DNA from 3 places in the Streptomyces sp. NPDC005752 genome. Region 3 is predicted to be linked to each of the others. Evidence: riboswitches for the same ligand, from Rfam matches in the RefSeq annotation. Region 3 holds a riboswitch; each other region holds the start of a gene.

Region 1 (6,814 bases), on a different contig from region 3:
GCCACCCACAAGGACGGCGAACTGCTCACCGCCGAACACGGATTCCCGCTGCGCCTGGTCGTGCCGCACCTGTATGCCTGGAAGGGGCCCAAATGGGTCCGGGGCATCGAATACATGACGGCCGACCGCCGCGGGTTCTGGGAGGAGCGCGGCTACCACAACATCGGCGACCCGTGGAGCGAACAGCGCTACTCCTACCAGGAGGAGCCCGGGGACGGCCCCGAGCTCTGAACCGACGGGCTCTGAACCGTCGGGCTCCGAACCGTCGGGCTCCGAACCGTCCGGAACCTCCCTGACACCGGCGCTCTCACTCGGAGGCGGCGCCCCGGAGCTCCTTCAGCCGGGCCACGTCCGCCGCGTGCCCGTCCTTGCCGCCCGGCGTCTCGATGATCAGCGGCACGTTCTCGGCGGCCGGGTGGGAGAACAGCTCACGGAACGGCTCGGAGCCGATGTGGCCCGCGCCGATGTTCTCGTGCCGGTCCTTGTGGGCGCCCACCACGTCCTTGGAGTCATTGGCGTGGATCAGCTTCAGCCGGCCCTCGCCGACGGTCTCCACCAGCAGGTCCAGGGTCTGCCGCATGCCCGCGGGCCCCGTCAGGTCGTGGCCCGCCGCGTAGATGTGGCAGGTGTCCAGACAGACCCCCAGCCTGGGATGCGAGTCCAGGGCCTCGAAGTACGGACCGAAGTCCCAGGTCCGTGAGCAGAGCGAGGAGCCCTGTCCGGCCGTCGACTCCAGCAGCAGGAACGGATCGTCGTCATGGGTCAGCTCGTCCAGCAGCGGAAGCAGGTGCGTGCGCACCTGGGCGAGTGCCACCTCGCGGGGGCGCCCGCCGGTCGCCGAACCGGTGTGCACCACCACACCGAGGGCCCCTATCGCCCTCGCCCGGCGCAGCGAGTGGCGCAGCGACAGGACCGACCGCTCGACCGTGGCCTCCGTGTGCGAGCCGAAGTTGATCAGATACGGGGCATGGACGTACGCGGGAACCGCGTCCGCAGCGCACTCCGAGCGGAACAGCTCGTCCTGCGCCGGGTTGCCCGGCGGTGTCGCCCAGCCGCGCGGATTGGCGACGAAGACCTGCACGGCCTCGGCCGCCAGCTCCCGCGCGTAGCCGAGGCCGACCTTCGCGAGTCCTCCGGCCACAGGAACGTGACCGCCGACGGGGTTGCGCATCTTCCGGTCCTCGACTGGCCTACAGGCCCTTGGTCCTGATGGTGACGGTGGATCCTTCGGCGGCCTTCCCGCCGCCCTCGACCGACTGGCGGGCGACCGTGTCGCTGAAGGAGAGGAACGGGCGGTCGACCTTGACCTCGAAGCCCGCCTCCTCCAGTGTGCTCCGGGCCTCTTCGACGTCCTTCCCCGTGACGTCGGGGACCTCGAGCATGCGCGGGCCCTTGGAGACCGTCAGCTCGACGGTGTCGCCCTTCGCGGCCTCCGCCCCGCTGCCGGGCGACTGCCGGGCGATCCCGCCCTGCTCCTCGGCGGAGTTGACCCGCTCGGTCAGCACCTTGGCCTTCAGACCCGCCTCGTCCAGCGCGGCCGTGGCGTCGTCGACGGAGAGGCCCGTGACATCGGGCACGTCGACGGGGCTGCCCTTGCTGACGACCAGGGCGACCGCCGAGTCCGTGTGCCGCTCGGTGCCGGTGCGGGGATCCGTACGGATCACCTTGCCCCGGTCGATCTCCTCGCTGAACTCCCGGGTCACCATCCCGGGCGCGAGCCCCCACTTCTTCAGCTCACGCCGGGCATCGGCGAGGGCGAGCCCTTCGACGTCCGGGACCTTCACGGTCTCCGGGCCGCGCGAGACCACCAGCTTCACCGCGTCGTTGCCACGGATCCGCTTCCCGGAGCCCGGGTCGCTGCTGATCACCGTGCCGCGCCTCACCGTGTCGCTGTAGGCGCGCTCGACACCCTTCAGATCGAGCCCCTCGTCCGCGAGCCGCTTCTCGGCGGCGCTCTGGGTCTGGCCGAGCAGCGAGGGGACCCGGGTGAACTGACCCGAGTTGATGTACCAGACGCCCGCCCCGGCCCCCAGCGCCAGCAGGACGGCGACGAGTACGGCGAGGACCCCGCGCCGGCCGCGGACGGTGAAGGGGCCGAGCCGGCCTCGCCCCGGCTCGCGGGGCGAGACGGGGGGCATCTCCAGCCGACTGGTGTGATGCGCGGTGCCCTGACCCGCCGGTATCACCCGGGGGATCACGCTCGTACGGTCCTCGGCGGCGTCGTGCGTCTCTGCGATGGCCTGCGGGGGCACCGCGTCGAGCTGCTCCTCGGTAAGAGCCGCCCGGACCTCGCGGGACAGGGCGAGCAGGGCCACCGCGTCGAGCGGACGGACGTCGGGGTTCCGCGCGGCGGCGGCGGCCACCAGCTCGTCCAGCCCGGCGGCCAGGCCTGGCACGGAACCGGACGGTGCGGGGACGTCCTGGTTCAGATGCTGGTAGATGACCTGCGCCGCGGTGTCCCCGGCGTGGGGTTTGCCGCCGGTCAGCATCTCGTAGAGCACGACACCGCACGCGTACACGTCGGACCGTGTGTCGGCCGTGCCCTGCTCGATCTGCTCGGGGGCGAGATAGGAGACCGTGCCCAGCAGCGAGCCGGTGGTGTCCGTGGCGGTTCCCACCGCGCGTACGAGACCGAAGTCGGCGACCTTCACCCGGCCGTCGTCCCCTATCAGGACGTTCTCCGGCTTCATGTCACGGTGGACGAAGCCCGCGCGGTGCGCGGCGCCCAGGGCGGCCAGTACCGGCTCCAGGATGTCCAGGGCCGCCCGGGGCTGCAGTGCCCCGCGCTCCCGCAGGACGTCGCGAAGGGTGCACCCGGCGACGTACTCCATCGCCAGGTACACGTACGCGCCCTGGGCACCCTGGTCGAAGACGCCCACCACGTTCGGATGCGCGAGCCGGGCGACGGACTTGGCCTCGCGTATGAAGCGTTCGACGAACGCGGCGTCGGTCGCCAGCGCCGGGTGCATCACCTTGAGGGCGAGCACCCGGTCGAGCCGGGTGTCCATGGCCCGGTAGACCGTGGCCATACCGCCGACGGCGATGCGCGCATCGATGCGATAGCGGCCGTCGAGCAGCTGCCCGACAAGGGGGTCCTGGAGGGTCGTGTCCACGGAGCGAGTCTACGAGCTGCCACGGACACGCCGGACGGTCCAGGGCCTTCCGGGGGCTGTTCCGGTGCCGAGCCGTGACAGGGGTATGCACATGCTGTGACCAGCGGGCCGTCCCGGTGCCCGGGTCTCAGAACGCCGGGCGCTCCGGATCCAGTGCGGCGAGGCCCCGCGCCGGTGACGACGCCTCGGCGAAATGACGGCGCGGGATGCGTCCGGCCCGGTACGCCAGCCGTCCGCCGTCCACCGCGTGCCGCATCGCCGCCGCCATCAGCTCCGGCTCCTGCGCCCGGGTCACCGCCGAGGCGAGCATCACAGCGGCACAGCCGAGCTCCATCGCCAGCGCCGCGTCCGACGCGGTCCCGGCGCCGGCGTCGAGGATCACCGGGACAGTGGCCTGCTCGACGATCAGCTGGAAGTTGTGGGGGTTGCGGATACCGAGCCCGGAACCGATGGGGGAACCCAGCGGCATGACCGCCGCGCACCCCACGTCCTGGAGCTTGCGGGCCAGTACCGGGTCGTCATTGGTGTACGGCAGGACGGTGAAGCCGTCGTCGACCAGGATCTCGGCGGCGTCCAGCAGCTCGATCGGGTCGGGCAGCAGGGTCCGCTCGTCGGCCACGACCTCCAGCTTGATCCAGTCGGTGCCCAGCGCCTCCCGGGCCAGCCGGGCCGTCAGCACGGCCTCGCCTGCGGTGAAACAGCCCGCGGTGTTCGGGAGGACCTGGACGGACAGGCGCTGAAGGACGGAGAGCACCGAACCCTGGACGGTCGGGTCGAGCCGGCGCATGGCCACGGTGGTCAGTTCGGTGCCCGAGGCGACCAGGGAGCGCTCCAGCACGTCGAGGCTGGGTGCCCCGCCCGTTCCCATGATCAGCCGTGACGAGAAGGCGGTGGGACCGAGTGTGAAGACGTCGTCGGACATGGTCAGCCTCCCTGGACCGCGGTGAGGACCTCGACGCGGTCTCCGTCGGTGAGCGCGGTGACGGACCACCGGCCGCGCGGGACGACCGCCTCGTTGACCGCGGCGGCCACCCCGGAGGGGGCCGCGGTCAACGAGGCGACCAGGGTGTCCAGCGTGGTGCCCGCGGGGACCGGGCGGCGTTCCCCGTTGACGGACAGGGAGACGGAATCGGGGACGGCTGCGGGCCGGGTCATACGGGCTGCTCCTGCGACGCGGGGACGGTGTCTTCGGGGGACGGGAGCGGGGGGTGCTCCTGAGAGGCGGCGGGGGCGAAGCGCCGCGCCGAGAAGGGGCGGCCCAGTTCGGGCAGCTCGCCGGTGGTCAGCACGTGGGCCATCACGTCGCCGGTGACGGGGGTCAGCAGCACCCCGTTGCGGTGGTGCCCCGTGGCGAGATGCAGGCCGGGCAGTGCCGTGGGGCCCAGCAGCGGCGCGTTGTCCGGTGAGGCGGGCCGCAGACCGGCTCCGGTCTCCGTCAGCGGCAGTTCGGTGATGCCGGGCACCAGCTCATGGGCGTCGCGCAGCAGCTCGTACACCCCGCCCGCCGTGACCGTGGTGTCCCATCCCAGCTCCTCGGTCGTCGCGCCGACCACCAGCTCACCGTTCGCACGCGGCACCAGGTAGACATGGCTGCCGCGTACGACCGCCCGCACCGTCCGGCTGAGGAAGGGGGCGTGCGCGGGGGGCACGGTCAGCCGGAGCACCTGTCCCTTGACCGGGCGCACCGGAGGCACGACCGTCTCGGGCAGCCCCGCCAGCCGGCCGCTGAGGCTGCCTCCGGCGAGCACCACCTGGCCGGCCGTCAGCTCCGTACCGTCCCGGAGTACCGCACCCGTGGCGCGGCCGCCGGCGACGGCGAGCCGCTGGACCCGGTCGCGCCGGAGGACCACCCCGGCGCGCTCGCACGCGGTGACCAGGGCCGAGGCCAGCCGCCTGGGGTCCACCTGGTGGTCGCCGTCGACCCGCAGCCCGCCGCGTACGCCGGGGGCGAGCATCGGCTCCAGACGGCGGCACTCGCGGCCGCTGAGCCACTCGGACTCCAGCCCCGACCGTTGCTGCAGGGCGTGAAGCTCGCGCAGATGCGCACGGTCGTCGGAGTCCAGCGCGACGGACAGGGTGCCGCAGGCGCGGAAGCCGGTCTCCTGCCCGCTCGCCTCCTCCAGCTCGGCCACGAAGGCCGGATAACGGGCGGCGGAGGCCACGTTGAGGCCGAGCAGCGTCTGTTCTCCGTAATGGAGTTCGGTGACGGCGGCGAGCATCCCGGCCGCGACCCGTGCGGCCCCGCCGCCCGGGTCGGGATCGGCCAGCGTGGTGCTCAGGCCGTGCCGTGCCGACCGCCAGGCGGTCACCAGGCCGATGATGCCGCCCCCGACGACCAGGACGTCGCAACCGTTCGCGGAGATGCGCATGGGCGTCCAGCCCCTCCCTTCGCCGGCATGACCCGGATCAGGTTCGTACGGTCGGAGGCCGGTCAGCCTCCCTCTCAGCCCGGTACGTCCGGACTCCCGCGAGTGTCTTACGGCGGCCAGCCTAGACCCCACGGCCCGCAGTCGGTAAGGGAGCGGCACCCGTGGCCCGTTCGCTCGACGGACTCGTCCGCATGGACGGCCGGATCCGCATGGACGAGACGTGGTAGTGGGAGTCGCGGGCGGGCGGCGGGACGAGCGTGGTGCAGGAACTCTTGAGGTGACGCCGACTCACGCGACTAGGGTGGGCGGGTGAGCGAGCAGACGCAGGACCCGGCAGGAGGACACCGGCCGAGCGGTGTCGTGATCGTGGGTGCCGGCATGGCCGGTGTACAGACGGCCGTGGCCCTGCGCGAAGAGGGCTTCGCGGGACCGGTCACGCTGGTCGGTGCCGAACCCCACCAGCCGTACGACCGGCCGCCCCTGTCCAAGGCCGTACTGCTCGGCAAGGCCGAGGACTCCGCCTTCGACGTCGACTTCGAGGAGCTGGACATCACCCTGCGCCTCGGGCTGGACGTGACGGGCCTGCGCGCGGAGGCGCACGAGCTGGACACCATGGAAGGACCCGTCGCCTACGACGTACTGGTTCTCGCCACCGGAGCGGAACCCGTCGCACTGCCGGGATCCGAGGGGGTGCCCGGCGTTCATCTGCTGCGCACCCTGGACGATGCCGCCCGGCTGCGGCCCGTCCTGGAGCGGCAGCACGACGTGGTCGTGGTCGGAGCGGGCTGGATCGGCGCCGAGTTCACCACCGCGGCCCGCGCGGCCGGCTGCGCGGTCACCGTCGTCGAGGCCGCCGACCACCCCCTCGCGGGCACGATGCCCGCCGAGGTCGCCGCTCCGATGGCCGGCTGGTACGCCGAGAGCGGAGCCGAACTCCTCACCGGTGCCCGGGTCGCACGCGTCGGACAGGGCGCCGTCCACCTGACGGACGGCCGGGTCGTCCCCGCCGGAGCGGTGGTCGTGGGCATCGGCGCCCGGCCCGCCACCGCGTGGCTCGCCGGTTCGGGCATCGCGCTCGGCCCGGACGGCTCGGTCACCGCGGACCGCTCGCTGCGCACCTCGCTGCCCGATGTCTACGCGGTCGGCGACTGCGCGTCGTTCCCCTCGGACCGCTACGGGGAGCGACTGCTGGTCCACCACTGGGACAACGCCCTCCAGGGGCCCCGCGCGGTCGCCGCCGCCCTCGCGGGCGGTGAGCCCGGCACGTACGACCCGGTGCCCTACTTCTGGTCCGAGCAGTTCGGGCGCTTCGTGCAGTACGCGGGCCGTCAC
Region 2 (6,814 bases), on a different contig from region 3:
GGCGCTGCTGATGGGGAAGAACGGCGTGGACGGGGTCTACGACTCCGACCCGAAGACCAACCCCGACGCGGTGAAGTTCGACGCCCTGCAGTACGGCGAAGTGATCGCCCGCGACCTCAAGGTCGCCGACGCCACCGCGATCACACTCTGCCGTGACAACCAGCTCCCCATCCTGGTCTTCGAGCTGACCGCGGAGGGCAATATCGCCCGCGCGGTCAAGGGTGAGAAGATCGGCACGCTGGTGAGCGACGAGAGCACCCGGGCCTGACGGCCCGAACCGATGGACAACGGCCTGCCGGTCGGACACCGTGCAGGTGAGGACGCGACGCAGGACCCGACGATGCCGGGTCCGCTCAAGACACGCAGGAGCACGTGGTGATCGAAGAAATCCTCCTCGAGGCCGAGGAGAAGATGGAGAAGGCCGTCGTCGTGGCGAAAGAGGACTTCGCCGCGATCCGTACCGGCCGTGCGCACCCGGCGATGTTCAACAAGATCGTCGCCGACTACTACGGCGCGCTGACCCCGATCAACCAGCTGGCCTCGTTCTCGGTTCCCGAGCCGCGGATGGCCGTGGTGACCCCGTTCGACAAGACCGCGCTGCGCAACATCGAGCAGGCGATCCGTGACTCCGACCTCGGCGTCAACCCGAGCAACGACGGCAACATCATCCGTGTGACGTTCCCCGAGCTCACGCAGGACCGCCGCAAGGAGTACATCAAGGTCGCCAAGACCAAGGCCGAGGACTCCAAGATCTCGATCCGCTCCATCCGCCGTAAGGCCAAGGAGTCGCTGGACAAGCTCGTCAAGGACAAGGAGTCCGGCGAGGACGAGGTCCGCCGCGCGGAGAAGGAGCTCGACGACACCACCGCGAAGTACGTCGCGCAGGTGGACGAGCTGCTCAAGCACAAGGAAGCCGAGCTGCTCGAAGTCTGATGAACGACTCTTCCTGGGGTGCCCCGCAGGGAGCCGGTTACCGGGGCGCGCCCGAGATGGGGGCCGCTCCGGCGGGTCCTGCATACGATGTGCACGGCGCCCAGCAGACTCGGCCCATGCCCATCGTGCCGGACGTTCCCGACGCAGGTAGAGACGCTGACGACCGCGACGACCGGAACGGGGACGCCGCGCGGGTCAGCGGCCCCCTGTTCCGTGACGAGAAGCCGCAGGAGCCCATGTCCACCCCGCTGCCGTCCCCGCCGCCCAAGAAGCGCGCGGGGCGTGACCTGCGTGCTGCCATAGGCGTCGGGGTGGGCCTCGGCGCCCTCGTCGCCGGCTCCCTCTTCGTGGTGAAGGCCGTCTTCGTCGGCGTGGTCGTGCTGGCGGTGGTGGTCGGTCTCTGGGAGCTCACCTCCCGGCTCAAGGAGCGCAAGGGCATCAACGCCCCTCTCGTGCCGCTCGCCGTCGGCGGCGCCGCGATGGTCGTCGCCGGCTACGTGAGGGAGGCGGAGGGTGCCTGGGTCGCCATGGCACTCACCGCTCTCGCGGTGCTCGTGTGGCGGATGACGGAGCCGCCCGAGGGCTACCTCAAGGACGTCACGGCGGGGGTCTTCGCCGTGTTCTACGTGCCGTTCCTCGCCACGTTCGTCGCGATGATGCTCACCGCGGACGACGGTGCGTGGCGGGTGCTGACCTTCCTCCTGCTGACCGTGGTCAGTGACACCGGCGCGTACGCCGTCGGCTGGCGCTTCGGCACGCACAAGCTGGCTCCCCGCATCAGTCCCGGGAAGACCCGGGAAGGCCTGGTCGGCGCGGTCGGCTTCGCGATGGTCGCCGGCGCCCTGTGCATGGAGTTCCTGATCGACGGCGGGAGCTGGTGGCAGGGGCTGCTGATGGGCCTCGCCGTCGCGGCCAGCGCCACGCTCGGCGACCTGGGTGAGTCCATGATCAAGCGGGACCTCGGGATCAAGGACATGGGCACGCTGCTGCCCGGTCACGGCGGCATCATGGACCGGCTGGACTCGCTGCTGCCGAGCGCCCCGGTCGTATGGCTGCTGCTGGTGCTGTTCGTCGGATCCGGCTGAGTTCCGCGCGTCGCGCTTGCAGGGGTGGGGCCGGTCGTCCAGTCGGACGACCGGCCCCTTCTCCGTGTGCCTGATCCGGCCCGCGGCCGTCGCTCCCCGGGAGGCCCCTGCCTGTGCGACCGGTGGCCGTTCCCGCGCACGCCTTGTGCGACCGGTCACCGTATCTGCCCGCGCCTGGGCCGTCCATGGGCCGTGGTACGCCCGCTGACCTGGGGCGGAGCCGGGCCGAGCGCCGCTGACGTCCCGCCCGGATCCTCGGCGGACCCGAGTACCACGGCGTGTCTGCGACACTGGATGAACCATGCCTAAGCCCGGAGAACTCACTTTCGTCGCGCCCCGCGGAGCCAAGCTGCCGCCGCGGCACCTCGCCGACCTCACCCCCGACGAGCGCAAGGAAGCAGTCGCCGCGACCGGCGAGAAGCCCTTCCGTGCCAAGCAGCTGTCGCAGCACTACTTCACGCGGTACGCGCACGACCCGGCGGAGTGGACCAACATCCCGGCCGCCTCGCGGGAGAGGCTCGCCGAGGCGATGTTCCCCGACCTGATGTCGGTGATGCGCCACATCAGCTGCGACGACGACACCACCCGCAAGACGCTCTGGAAGCTGCACGACGGGACGCTCGTCGAGTCCGTCCTCATGCGCTACCCGGACCGGGTGACCATGTGCATCTCGTCCCAGGCCGGCTGCGGCATGAACTGCCCGTTCTGCGCGACCGGGCAGGCGGGACTCGATCGCAACCTGTCGACCGCGGAGATCGTGCACCAGATCGTGGACGGCATGCGCGCGCTGCGCGACGGCGAGGTCCCGGGCGGGCCGGCGCGGCTTTCCAACATCGTCTTCATGGGCATGGGCGAGCCGCTGGCCAACTACAAGCGCGTGGTCGGTGCGATCCGCCGGCTGACGGACCCGGAGCCGGACGGCCTCGGTCTCTCGCAGCGCGGGATCACCGTGTCCACGGTGGGCCTGGTGCCTGCGATGCTGCGCTTCGCCGACGAGGGCTTCAAGTGCCGCCTCGCGGTCTCCCTGCACGCCCCGGACGACGAACTGCGCGACACCCTCGTTCCCGTCAACACCCGCTGGAAGGTCCGCGAGGTTCTGGACGCCGCGTGGGAGTACGCGGAGAAGTCCGGCCGCCGCATCTCCATCGAGTACGCGCTCATCCGGGACATCAACGACCAGGCATGGCGCGGTGACCGGCTGGGCCGGCTGCTCAAGGGCAAGCGGGTCCACGTCAACCTCATCCCGCTGAACCCGACTCCGGGTTCGAAGTGGACCGCCTCACGCCCCGAGGACGAGAAGGCGTTCGTCGACGCCATCGCCGCGCACGGCGTGCCGGTCACCGTCCGGGACACCCGCGGCCAGGAGATCGACGGGGCCTGCGGACAGCTGGCGGCCACCGAGCGCTGAGGCGTCCCGGGCGGACGGGCGCGATCCGGACGGTCCGGCGTGTTCCGGCCGGTGTAGCCTGGCCGGGAAATCAACTTCATATTCCGACAGGGGAGCGCCACAGCGCTGAGAGTGCGGCACCGAGGACAGGTCGGCCGCAGACCCTCTGAACCTCGCCCGGGTCATTCCGGGTAGGAAGTTCGGACCTTACTCAAGCTGTTGCGCCCTGCCCGCTCACCGAGCGGGCAGGGCCGCGTCTCTTCCTGGTCATCTCCAGGAGGAATCACATGAACAACACCACGAAGTACGCGGTGACCGCGCTCGCCGCCGCACTCGGCATATCAGCGCTCGCGGGCTGCGGCGGGGCGGACGACGCGTCCGCGGGTGGCGAGGGATCCAAGGGTTCCAAGACCGTCACCCTGGTCAGCCACGACTCCTTCAACGCCTCGGACGCCGTACTGAAGGCGTTCACGAAGGAGACCGGCTACAAGATCAAGGTGCTCAAGAGCGGTGACGCCGGAGCCGCGCTCAACCAGGAGATCCTCACCAAGGGGTCCCCGCGCGGCGACGTCTTCTTCGGAGCCGACAACACGCTGCTCTCCCGCGCCCTCGACAACGGTCTGTTCACGCCGTACGAGGCGAAGGGTCTCGACCGTGTCGCCGCCGACGCCCAGCTCGACGCGGAGAAGCATCGCGTCACGCCCGTCGACACCGGTGACATCTGCGTCAACTACGACAAGAAGTACTTCGCCGACAAGAAGCTCGACCCGCCGAAGACCTTCGACGACCTGCTGAAGCCCGCGTACAGGAACCTCCTCGTCACCGAGAACGCCGCGACCTCCTCGCCCGGACTCGGCTTCCTGCTCGGGACCGTCGCCACCCACGGTGAGGACGGCTACCAGGACTACTGGAAGAAGCTGAAGGACAACGGCGTCAAGGTCGTCGATGGCTGGGAGCAGGCGTACAACGACGAGTTCTCCGGCTCCGCGGGGGGCAAGAAGGCCAAGGCCGACCGCCCGCTGGTCGTCTCCTACGCCTCCAGCCCGCCCGTCGAGGTGCTGTACGCCGATCCGCAGCCCACCGAGGCGCCGACCGGTGTCGCCACCGGCACCTGCTTCCGCCAGATCGAGTTCGCCGGTCTGCTGGACGGCGCGAAGAACGAGGCGGGGGGCAAGGCGCTGCTGGACTTCCTGATCAGCAAGCGGTTCCAGGAGGACATGCCGCTGAACATGTTCGTGAACCCGGTGGTGAAGGACGCGAAGCTGCCGGAGCTGTTCACGAAGTTCGGTGCGACCGTCGACAAGCCGGCGACCGTGGCTCCGAAGAAGATCGCCGAGAACCGTGAGCAGTGGGTCCAGTCGTGGTCCTCGCTCGTCGTGAAGTAACCGCGCGGCCCTCGGGCAAGGGCGGGCGCACCGGCAAGGGCGGTGCGCCCGGGAGCAAGGGCGGGCGCACCCACGGGGGCGGCGTGCGCGGGAACGCGGTTCGGCTCGGCCTGATGGCCGTGCCCGTCGCGTTCTTCGCGCTGTTCTTCGCCTATCCGGTCGTCGCGATCGTCGGCCGGGGGCTGAAGGCGGACGGTGACTGGCAGTTCGGCCGGATCGGCACGGTGCTCAGCCGGCCGGACATCCTGGACGTCCTCTGGTTCACCACCTGGCAGGCCTTTGCCTCGACCGCGCTCACCCTGCTGATCGCGCTGCCCGGCGCCTACGTCTTCGCGCGGTTCGACTTCCCCGGCAAGCAGTTGCTGCGCGCCGTGGTGACCGTGCCGTTCGTCCTGCCGACCGTCGTCGTCGGCACGGCGTTCCTGGCACTCCTGGGACGCGGCGGATTCCTCGACGAGCTCTGGGGAGTGCGCCTCGACACCACGGTGTGGGCGATCCTGCTCGCCCACGTGTTCTTCAACTACGCGGTCGTCGTCAGGACGGTGGGCGGGCTGTGGTCCCAGCTCGACCCACGCCAGGAGGAGGCCGCCCGGGTGCTCGGGGCCGGCCGCCTCGCCGCCTGGCGGCGCGTGACGCTGCCCGCGCTGGCTCCGGCCGTAGCCGCCGCCGCGCTCATGGTCTTCCTCTTCACCTTCACCTCCTTCGGCGTCGTCCAGATCCTCGGCGGTCCGGCCTACTCCACGCTGGAGGTGGAGATCTACCGGCAGACCGCGCAGCTCCTCGATCTGCCGACGGCCGCCGTACTGACCCTGGTCCAGTTCGCCGCGGTCGCCGGGATCCTCGCCGTCCACGCGTGGACCGTACGGCGCCGTGAGACCGCGCTGAAGCTCGTCGATCCGGCGCGGACCGCCCGCCGCCCGCACGGAGCAGGGCAACGGGCGCTGCTGGGCGGGGTACTGCTGACCGTTCTGCTGCTGATCGTGGTGCCTCTCGGCGTGCTGGTGGAACGCTCCCTGGACACCTCGGACGGTTACGGCTTCGGCTTCTACCGCGCGCTGCAGTCGGCCGACGCCAACAGCTCCACCTTCCTCGTGCCGCCGCTCGACGCCATCGGGAACTCCCTGCGCTACGCGCTGGTCGCGACCCTCATCGCCCTCGTGGTCGGCGGCCTCGCGGCTGCCGCGCTGACCAGGCGGGCCGGCCGGCTGGTGCGGGGCTTCGACGCCCTGCTGATGCTGCCGCTCGGGGTGTCGGCGGTCACCGTCGGCTTCGGCTTCCTGATCACCCTCGACGAGCCGCCGCTCGACCTGCGTACGTCCTGGATCCTCGTGCCGCTCGCCCAGGCACTGGTCGGTGTCCCCTTCGTCGTACGCACCATGCTGCCCGTCCTGCGCGCGGTGGACGACCGGCTGCGGGAGGCCGCCGCGGTCCTCGGCGCCTCCCCGCTGCGGGCCTGGCGCGAGGTCGACCTGCCACTCGTGCGGCGCGCGGTGCTGGTGGCCGCGGGGTTCGCCTTCGCCGTGTCGCTCGGTGAGTTCGGGGCGACCGTGTTCATCGCCCGCCCCGACAACCCCACCCTCCCGGTTGCCGTCGCCAGGCTGCTGGGGCGCTCCGGAGAGCTCAACTACGGGCAGGCGATGGCCCTCAGCACGATTCTGATGCTCGTCTGCGCGGTGTCGCTGCTCCTGCTCGAACGTATCCGCACCGACCGATCCGGGGAGTTCTGAAGATGCTGGCAGTGGAGGCGGCCACGGTCCGGTTCGGGGAGCGGACCGCGCTGGACGCCGTGGACCTCGAAGTGGCGGACCACGAGATCGTCTGCGTGCTGGGGCCGAGCGGCAGTGGCAAGTCGACGTTGCTGCGGGCCGTGGCCGGGCTGCAGCCCCTGGACGGCGGGCGGGTGTTCCTGGACGGCGCCGACCAGGCGTCCCTGCCGGTGCACCGCCGCGGGCTCGGTCTGATGTTCCAGGACCACCAGCTGTTCCCGCACCGGGACGCCGGTGCCAACGTCGCCTTCGGGCTGC
Region 3 (6,814 bases):
TGGTCTGATCTTCGTGGTGCGGAAGTTCATGTCCTCGTCCGAACGAGGCGACCGCTGACGACGGTGCGCCGACACCCCATCGAGTGGCGATGCGCCGGGTACGCGTGACGGGTCTCGGCTTCGGCCATTAGCCCAGCTGAGCTAAGTCCACGACGAAACCTCACTCGTGACTCTACGTACGGATACAGTGGCGTACCGCTGCCGCCAGCTGGGAAATGACGGTCCGCCACCATCCTGCCCAGTGGTTTGTGCGACCGTCCGGTCTCCGGACCCCAGGCTCGCGGCGGGCCCGTGGGGGCGGCCCCCGCGGGAGGGCTGAGCGCCCGTCACCATGCCTGGGGGTGACCTGTGACCACGGCATCGAGCACCACTGTCCCGACGTTGATCGGTTCGGTTCAGCGGGCGTTGAGACTTATGGAGGCTGTGGGTACCCATCGTGACGGGGCGCCGGCCAAGCAGCTCGCCCGGGAGGCCGGACTGCCCCTTCCCACCGCCTACCACCTGCTGCGCACCCTGACCCACGAGGGGTATCTCCGCAGGGAGAACGGCGTCTTCCTGTTCGGAGCCGCGGCCGAGCGGCTCGGTGGCGGCCCCGCGACTCCGCGTCCCGGTGTCATCGTCGACTCGCTCGCGCGCTGGGCGGACGTCATCGGCGCCCCCGTCTACTGCGCCTTGTACAAGGATGGCGAGATCGAGATGGTCGCCGTCGCGGAGATCCCAGCCGTTCCCGCAGTGCACGAGTGGGCCTCGTTCCGCGAGACGGGCCATGCACACGCCCTGGGCCAGTGTCTTCTCGGGCAGCTGGACGAGCGGGCACGCGAGGATCATCTGGACCGGCACCCCGTCCGGCCACTGACGCGATACTCCGTAAGGGATCGTCAGGCGTTCCTCGACCGCCTGAGATCGATGAAACGTACGGAACCTGTCGTCGAACGGCAGGAGTACGCAATGGGAACTGTCTGTGCAGCCATTCCGATCACTGTGGGCTCCGCCGTTGCGGCCATGGCGGTTTCTCTCCCTCTGCACCAGGAAGAACGGTTGCTCCCCGCAGTCGAACAACTACGCTGCGAAGTGACCACCCTCTTGCGCTCGTTCGTGTTCTCTATCAGTATCTGAAAAATCACTCCTTGTGATCTGCTATCGCGTGCACCACGATGGCGTCAATAGGGCCATGGGGGATCATTCCTGGCCAGTTTCATCTACTGCGGGGTTGAACGATGCGCGAGTCGGTTCAAGCAGAGGTCATGATGAGCTTCCTCGTCTCCGAGGAGCTCTCCTTCCGTATTCCGGTGGAGCTCCGGTACGAGGTCAGCGATCCGTATGCGATCCGGATGACCTTCCACCTGCCGGGTGACGCCCCCGTCACCTGGGCATTCGGCCGTGAGCTGCTGCTCGACGGCCTCAACAGCCCCAGTGGTGACGGCGATGTGCACATCGGGCCGATCGAGCCCGAAGGGCTGTCGGACGTGCACATCCGCCTTCAGGTCGGTGCGGACCGCGCGCTCTTCAGGGCCGGCACGGCGCCTCTTGTCGCATTCCTCGACCGGACGGACAAGCTGGTGCCACTGGGACAGGAGCACACGCTGGGTGACTTCGACGGAAATCTGGAAGAGGCGCTGGGCCGCATCCTCGCCAAGGAACAGAACGCCGGCTGAACCCGAGGGCCCGGCTGAGCACCGAACGCCGGCGACCCGGGGTCATGCGTCCGGTAGCCGGTCTCACGCCTTGCGGCGTCGACCCCTCCCGGTCCGTGCGGGTGCAGGAGCTCCGGCTTCCGCGCCGAGCCCCGTGCGGTCCGCGGAGACCACCAAGGCCGCGAGCACCGTCGTCACCGGCACCGAGGCGACCAGCCCGATCGATCCGACCAGAGTCCGGACGATCTCCTCGGCGACCAGTTCGCTGTTGGCCACCGTGCCGACGCTGCTCTGCGCGATGGAGAAGAGCAGCAGCAGGGGCAGCGCCGCGCCCGCGTAGGCGAGTACGAGCGTGTTGACGACCGAGGCGATGTGGTCGCGCCCGATCCGGATGCCCGCGCGGTAGAGCCCGCGCACGCCCATCTTCGGGTCGGCCTGGTGGAGCTCCCAGACCGCTGACGTCTGGGTGACGGTCACGTCGTCGAGCACCCCGAGTGATCCGATGATCACACCGGCCAGCAGCAGGCCGCTCATATCGATGTCCGGGTACAGCCCATGGATGAGGCCGGTGTTGTCGTCCGTGTTTCCGGTCAGCCCTGCCCACCCGATGAAGAGCGAGCCCAGCAACCCGATCAGCAGCAACGAGATGAGCGTGCCGATGACGGCCACCGAGGTGCGGGCCGTCAGCCCGTGGCAGGTGTATAGGGCGATCAGCATGATCGCGCTGGCCCCGATCACCGCAACGACCAGCGGATTCGATCCCTGCAGGATCGCCGGCAGGATGAAGAGGGTCAGCACGCCGAAGGAGACGGCGAGAGCGATCAGTGCCATCAGCCCGCGCAGCCTTCCGACCACGACCACCGCGAGCGCGAAGATCCCGGCGAGCAGCGCCATCGGCACAGTGCGGTCCACATCGGTGACCGAGTACTGCAGATCCCGGGGTGCGTCGGGTGCGTACGCCACGACCACCCCCTGGCCTTCGTGCAACTGCCGTGGAGCATCGGGTTGGACGACCTCGACGAACGTACGCCCCTTGTCCTTACCGGTCGTCACTTCGACCGTGGCCTTCTTGCACTGTCCCGACTGCTCGTTGACGGCCTCCCGTCCGGAGGGCGTGGAGGTGTCGCCGGTCGCCGGCACCTGGGAGGCGTTCACGTCGGCGCAGTCGACCGACACGACCTTCGTCACCTGTCCGTCCTGGGTCTGCCGGTCGAATCCGACGCCGGTGCGCTCATGGGCGGGAGCTCCACCGGGCCAGAACGCCACGAGGCCCACCAGGACCGCGGTCGCGAAGGGGATCACCACGGCCGCGATGACCTTGCGCAGATGCTTGGACACCGGCGCGGCAGGGCCGTGGCTGTGGGTATGGCCGTGGGCATGACTCTGCGTGCTGCCTGATGCCTGGCCGTGGGGTTCAGGGGCGCTTCCGGGGGACGTCACCCGCCGATCATCCCAAGAACAGGGGATGCCCTCTGGCCAGCACGCCAGAGGGGAGGCTAGCGTGGAGGCGCATTTGTACACGCGGGAGCTCGGAGCACCGGGCTGAGAGGGCGCTGACCTCCGTACATCCATACGGAACACGCTGCGCCGACCGCCGAACCTGTTACCGGGTAATGCCGGCGTAGGGAGAAGGTCTCATGACCACAGCGGACGCACGCACGCCTGCCTCGACGCAGAATGCACCGAATGCGCCGTCACCGGCGGGGAAGGCGGACACGGCAGACGCCGTGAACTCCGCGAACGGCGACGGTGCGGGGAGCGAAGAGTCAGGAAGGTCCATCGGCTGGCACAAGGGGTACGTCCTGGGCTCACGTCCTGACCTCCGGGTGCCGGTCCGTCAGGTGCACCTCACCAACGGCAAGGACGTGACGCTGTACGACACGTCCGGGCCGTACACCGATCCCGCCACCGACACCGACGTGAGCCGAGGGCTCGACCCGCTCCGTGCGGGCTGGATCATCGGCCGCGGGGACACCGAGGAGTATGCGGGCCGTCCCGCGCGCCCCGAGGACGACGGACTCAGGCGCCCCTCGCCCCGAACGGGGTCTCCCCTGCTCGAGCCAGGGGGAGAACCCGGGGAGGGCCTGCGCAACCTCGACGCCGTCTTCCCTGGCCGTCCGCGGCAACCCCGACGAAGCCGTGACGGCCGGCCCGTCACGCAACTCGCGTACGCCCGGCGGGGGGAGATCACCCCGGAGATGGAGTACGTCGCGATCAGGGAGAACGTCGAACCCGAGGTCGTGCGCGAGGAGATCGCGGCGGGCCGGGCGGTCCTGCCGGCGAACGTCAACCACCCGGAGATCGAGCCGATGATCATCGGCAAGCGCTTCCTGGTGAAGGTGAACGCCAACATCGGCAACTCCGCCGTCACCTCCTCCATCGAGGAGGAGGTGGACAAGATGACCTGGGCCACCAAGTGGGGCGCCGACACGGTCATGGACCTCTCCACAGGCCGCAACATCCACACCACCCGGGAGTGGGTCCTGCGCAACTCCCCCGTCCCGATCGGCACCGTCCCCCTCTACCAGGCACTGGAGAAGGTCGACGGCCGGGCCGAGGAGCTGACGTGGGAGATCTACAGGGACACCGTCATCGAGCAGGCCGAGCAGGGTGTCGACTACATGACGGTGCACGCCGGTGTCCGGCTGCCGTACGTCCCGCTGACGGCTCGCCGTAAGACCGGGATCGTCTCGCGCGGCGGGTCCATCATGGCGGCCTGGTGCCTGGCGCACCACAAGGAGTCGTTCCTGTACGAGCACTTCGAGGAGCTCTGCGAGATCCTCGCGGCGTACGACGTGACGTACTCGCTCGGTGACGGGCTGCGCCCCGGTTCCATCGCCGACGCCAACGACGAGGCGCAGTTCGCCGAACTCCGTACGCTCGGCGAGCTCAACACCGTCGCCAAGCGGTTCGGCGTCCAGACGATGATCGAGGGCCCGGGGCACGTCCCGATGCACAAGATCAAGGAGAACATCGACCTGCAGCAGGAGATCTGCGAGGAGGCGCCGTTCTACACGCTCGGCCCCCTCACCACGGATGTCGCTCCCGCGTACGACCACATCACCTCCGGCATCGGCGCCGCGATGATCGCATGGTGGGGCACGGCGATGCTCTGTTACGTCACGCCCAAGGAGCACTTGGGGCTGCCGAACCGGGACGACGTGAAGACCGGTGTCATCACGTACAAGATCGCCGCCCACGCGGCGGATCTCGCCAAGGGGCATCCCGGGGCGCAGGAGTGGGACGACGCGCTTTCGGACGCGCGGTTCGAGTTCCGCTGGGAGGACCAGTTCAACCTGGCGCTCGACCCCGACACAGCACGGGAGTTCCACGACGAGACCCTCCCGGCCGAACCGGCCAAGACGGCGCACTTCTGCTCGATGTGCGGCCCCAAGTTCTGCTCGATGAAGATCAGCAGAAGCATCACCGAGCAGTTCGGTGGTGACGCGGATGCCACCTCGGAGGAGATCGAGGTCGGGATGCTGGAAAAGTCCAAGGAATTCGCTGCCGCCGGTAACCGGGTCTACCTGCCGCTGGCGGACTGATCCAGGGGGCGGGGCTCTGCGTCCCGGAGCCTCGCCCACCGCCGGGGCGGCCGAGACCGGCAAGAACCAGCCACGAGGTCCATGTTCTCGGCAGACTGGTGCCATGACGACGAGATCCCTCAGCAAGGGTGCCAACGTATCCGTGGAGTCTGTGGCCTTGCGCGTCGAGCTCGCCTGGTCCCACGGACCGGGCGTGCCTGACGTCGATGCTTCGGCATTGCTGCTGACCTCGACCGGCCGGGTCCGTGACGACGGCGACTTCGTCTTCTACAACCAGCCGCGGCACAGGTCCGAAGCCGTGGCACACCTGGGGAAACAGAGCGCCGCCGGTGTCACGAGCGACTCCGTGGCAGTGGACCTCCGCTCGCTCGACCCCGAGGTCGAGCGCGTCGCGTTGTGCGCCTCGGCCGACGGCGGAACCTTCGGCCAGGTGCCCGGGCTGACGCTGAGACTCCTCGACGCGGCTTCGGGGAGCGAGGTGGCGCGCTTCGACATGACGGCCGAGACCGAGACGGCGTTCATCTGCGGCGAGTTCTACCTGAGGCGGGGACAGTGGAAGTTCCGCGCGGTGGGCCAGGGTTACGCCGCAGGGCTCGCCGGTCTGGCCACGGAGTTCGGCATCGCGGTCGACGAGCCGTCCTCCGAGGCCGCGCCGCCGGCGCCCGCCGTGCCGGTTCCGCCCGCCGTACCGGTGTCGAGCGCGGCGTCCGGGGGCCCGCGCCTCGGCAACGGCGAGGATCGTCTCCCCGTGGACATGCGCAAGCGCCTGTCGCTGCGCAAGGAACAGGTCGCGGTCAGCCTGCGCAAGCACGGCGCGGAGGGGGTCGTCGCGCGCGTCGTCCTCGTGCTGGACGCTTCGGGCTCCATGAGCTTCCTGTACACGCGGGGCGTCGTGGCCGACGTGGTGGAGCGGATGGCCGCGATCGCCGCGCAGCTCGACGACGACGGTGAGATGCAGGCATGGACGTTCGCCTCTCAGCCGGCCCGGCTGCCCGATCTCCGGCTCGGTGAACTCCCGGATTGGCTGCGCCTGCACGTACGGGTCGGGCAAGTGGGTCTCTTCCGTCGCAACAAGAGGCCGAGGGGGCTTGAAGCCGGGCAGGTCGACATGCGGGCCGTGGGCATCCAGAACGAGGAGCAGCGGGTCATCGCGGAGGTGCGTTCCCACGTAGCGCAGCACCCCACCTCCGCCCCCACTCTGGTGCTGTTCTTCTCGGACGGCGGTGTCTACCGCAACGCCGAGATCGAGCAGGAGCTGCGGGCGGCGGTGGAGGAGCCGATCTTCTGGCAGTTCGTCGGCCTGGGCCGGTCAGACTACGGCGTGCTGGAACGGTTCGACTCCCTGCACGGACGTCGCGTCGACAATGTCGGCTTCTTCGCTGTCGACGACATCAGCACCGTCCCCGACCAAGAGCTCTACGACCGGCTTCTGTCCGAGTTCCCGAGCTGGACGACCGCCGCGCGCCAGGCAGGCATCCTCTGAACGGGACCTGCCGGATCGTCTCGTGAGTGCGATGCTCCTCGATGAGGGATCGGCCACGGCATCCGGCCGGAGCACCAGGACCACCGCGGCCCCGGCACCGCGCCCGTTCAGGACCACATGGTCGAACCGTGCGGCGGCCTGATCACTCCGGC

What was found. Region 3 has a riboswitch for thiamine pyrophosphate ahead of thiC (phosphomethylpyrimidine synthase ThiC). Riboswitches for the same ligand answer to the same signal wherever they lie in the genome.
Region 1: it holds a riboswitch for thiamine pyrophosphate, as region 3 does, so the genes downstream of both, thiO (glycine oxidase ThiO) here and thiC (phosphomethylpyrimidine synthase ThiC) in region 3, are expected to answer to the same signal.
Region 2: it holds a riboswitch for thiamine pyrophosphate, as region 3 does, so the genes downstream of both, ABZ441_RS27330 (thiamine ABC transporter substrate-binding protein) here and thiC (phosphomethylpyrimidine synthase ThiC) in region 3, are expected to answer to the same signal.

Annotation. Positions count from the first base shown of each region.
Region 1 covers NZ_JBEXYB010000029.1:36,898-43,711, forward strand. The annotation lists gene ABZ441_RS23810 (sulfite oxidase-like oxidoreductase) at 1-231, shown strand, start outside; gene ABZ441_RS23815 (deoxyribonuclease IV) at 308-1,171, opposite strand; gene pknB (Stk1 family PASTA domain-containing Ser/Thr kinase) at 1,191-3,113, opposite strand; gene ABZ441_RS23825 (thiazole synthase) at 3,241-4,035, opposite strand; gene thiS (sulfur carrier protein ThiS) at 4,038-4,268, opposite strand; gene thiO (glycine oxidase ThiO) at 4,265-5,482, opposite strand; TPP riboswitch at 5,480-5,592, opposite strand; gene ABZ441_RS23840 (FAD-dependent oxidoreductase) at 5,861-6,814, shown strand, end outside.
Region 2 covers NZ_JBEXYB010000038.1:41,835-48,648, reverse strand. The annotation lists gene pyrH (UMP kinase) at 1-268, shown strand, start outside; gene frr (ribosome recycling factor) at 376-933, shown strand; gene ABZ441_RS27340 (phosphatidate cytidylyltransferase) at 933-2,018, shown strand; gene rlmN (23S rRNA (adenine(2503)-C(2))-methyltransferase RlmN) at 2,320-3,426, shown strand; TPP riboswitch at 3,505-3,621, shown strand; gene ABZ441_RS27330 (thiamine ABC transporter substrate-binding protein) at 3,693-4,790, shown strand; gene ABZ441_RS27325 (iron ABC transporter permease) at 4,904-6,517, shown strand; gene ABZ441_RS27320 (ABC transporter ATP-binding protein) at 6,520-6,814, shown strand, end outside.
Region 3 covers NZ_JBEXYB010000014.1:38,677-45,490, forward strand. The annotation lists gene ABZ441_RS14150 (DUF5326 family protein) at 1-58, shown strand, start outside; gene ABZ441_RS14155 (helix-turn-helix domain-containing protein) at 349-1,116, shown strand; gene ABZ441_RS14160 (SsgA family sporulation/cell division regulator) at 1,218-1,655, shown strand; gene ABZ441_RS14165 (YibE/F family protein) at 1,719-3,074, opposite strand; TPP riboswitch at 3,146-3,279, shown strand; gene thiC (phosphomethylpyrimidine synthase ThiC) at 3,272-5,179, shown strand; gene ABZ441_RS14175 (VWA domain-containing protein) at 5,283-6,662, shown strand; gene ABZ441_RS14180 (hypothetical protein) at 6,805-6,814, opposite strand, start outside.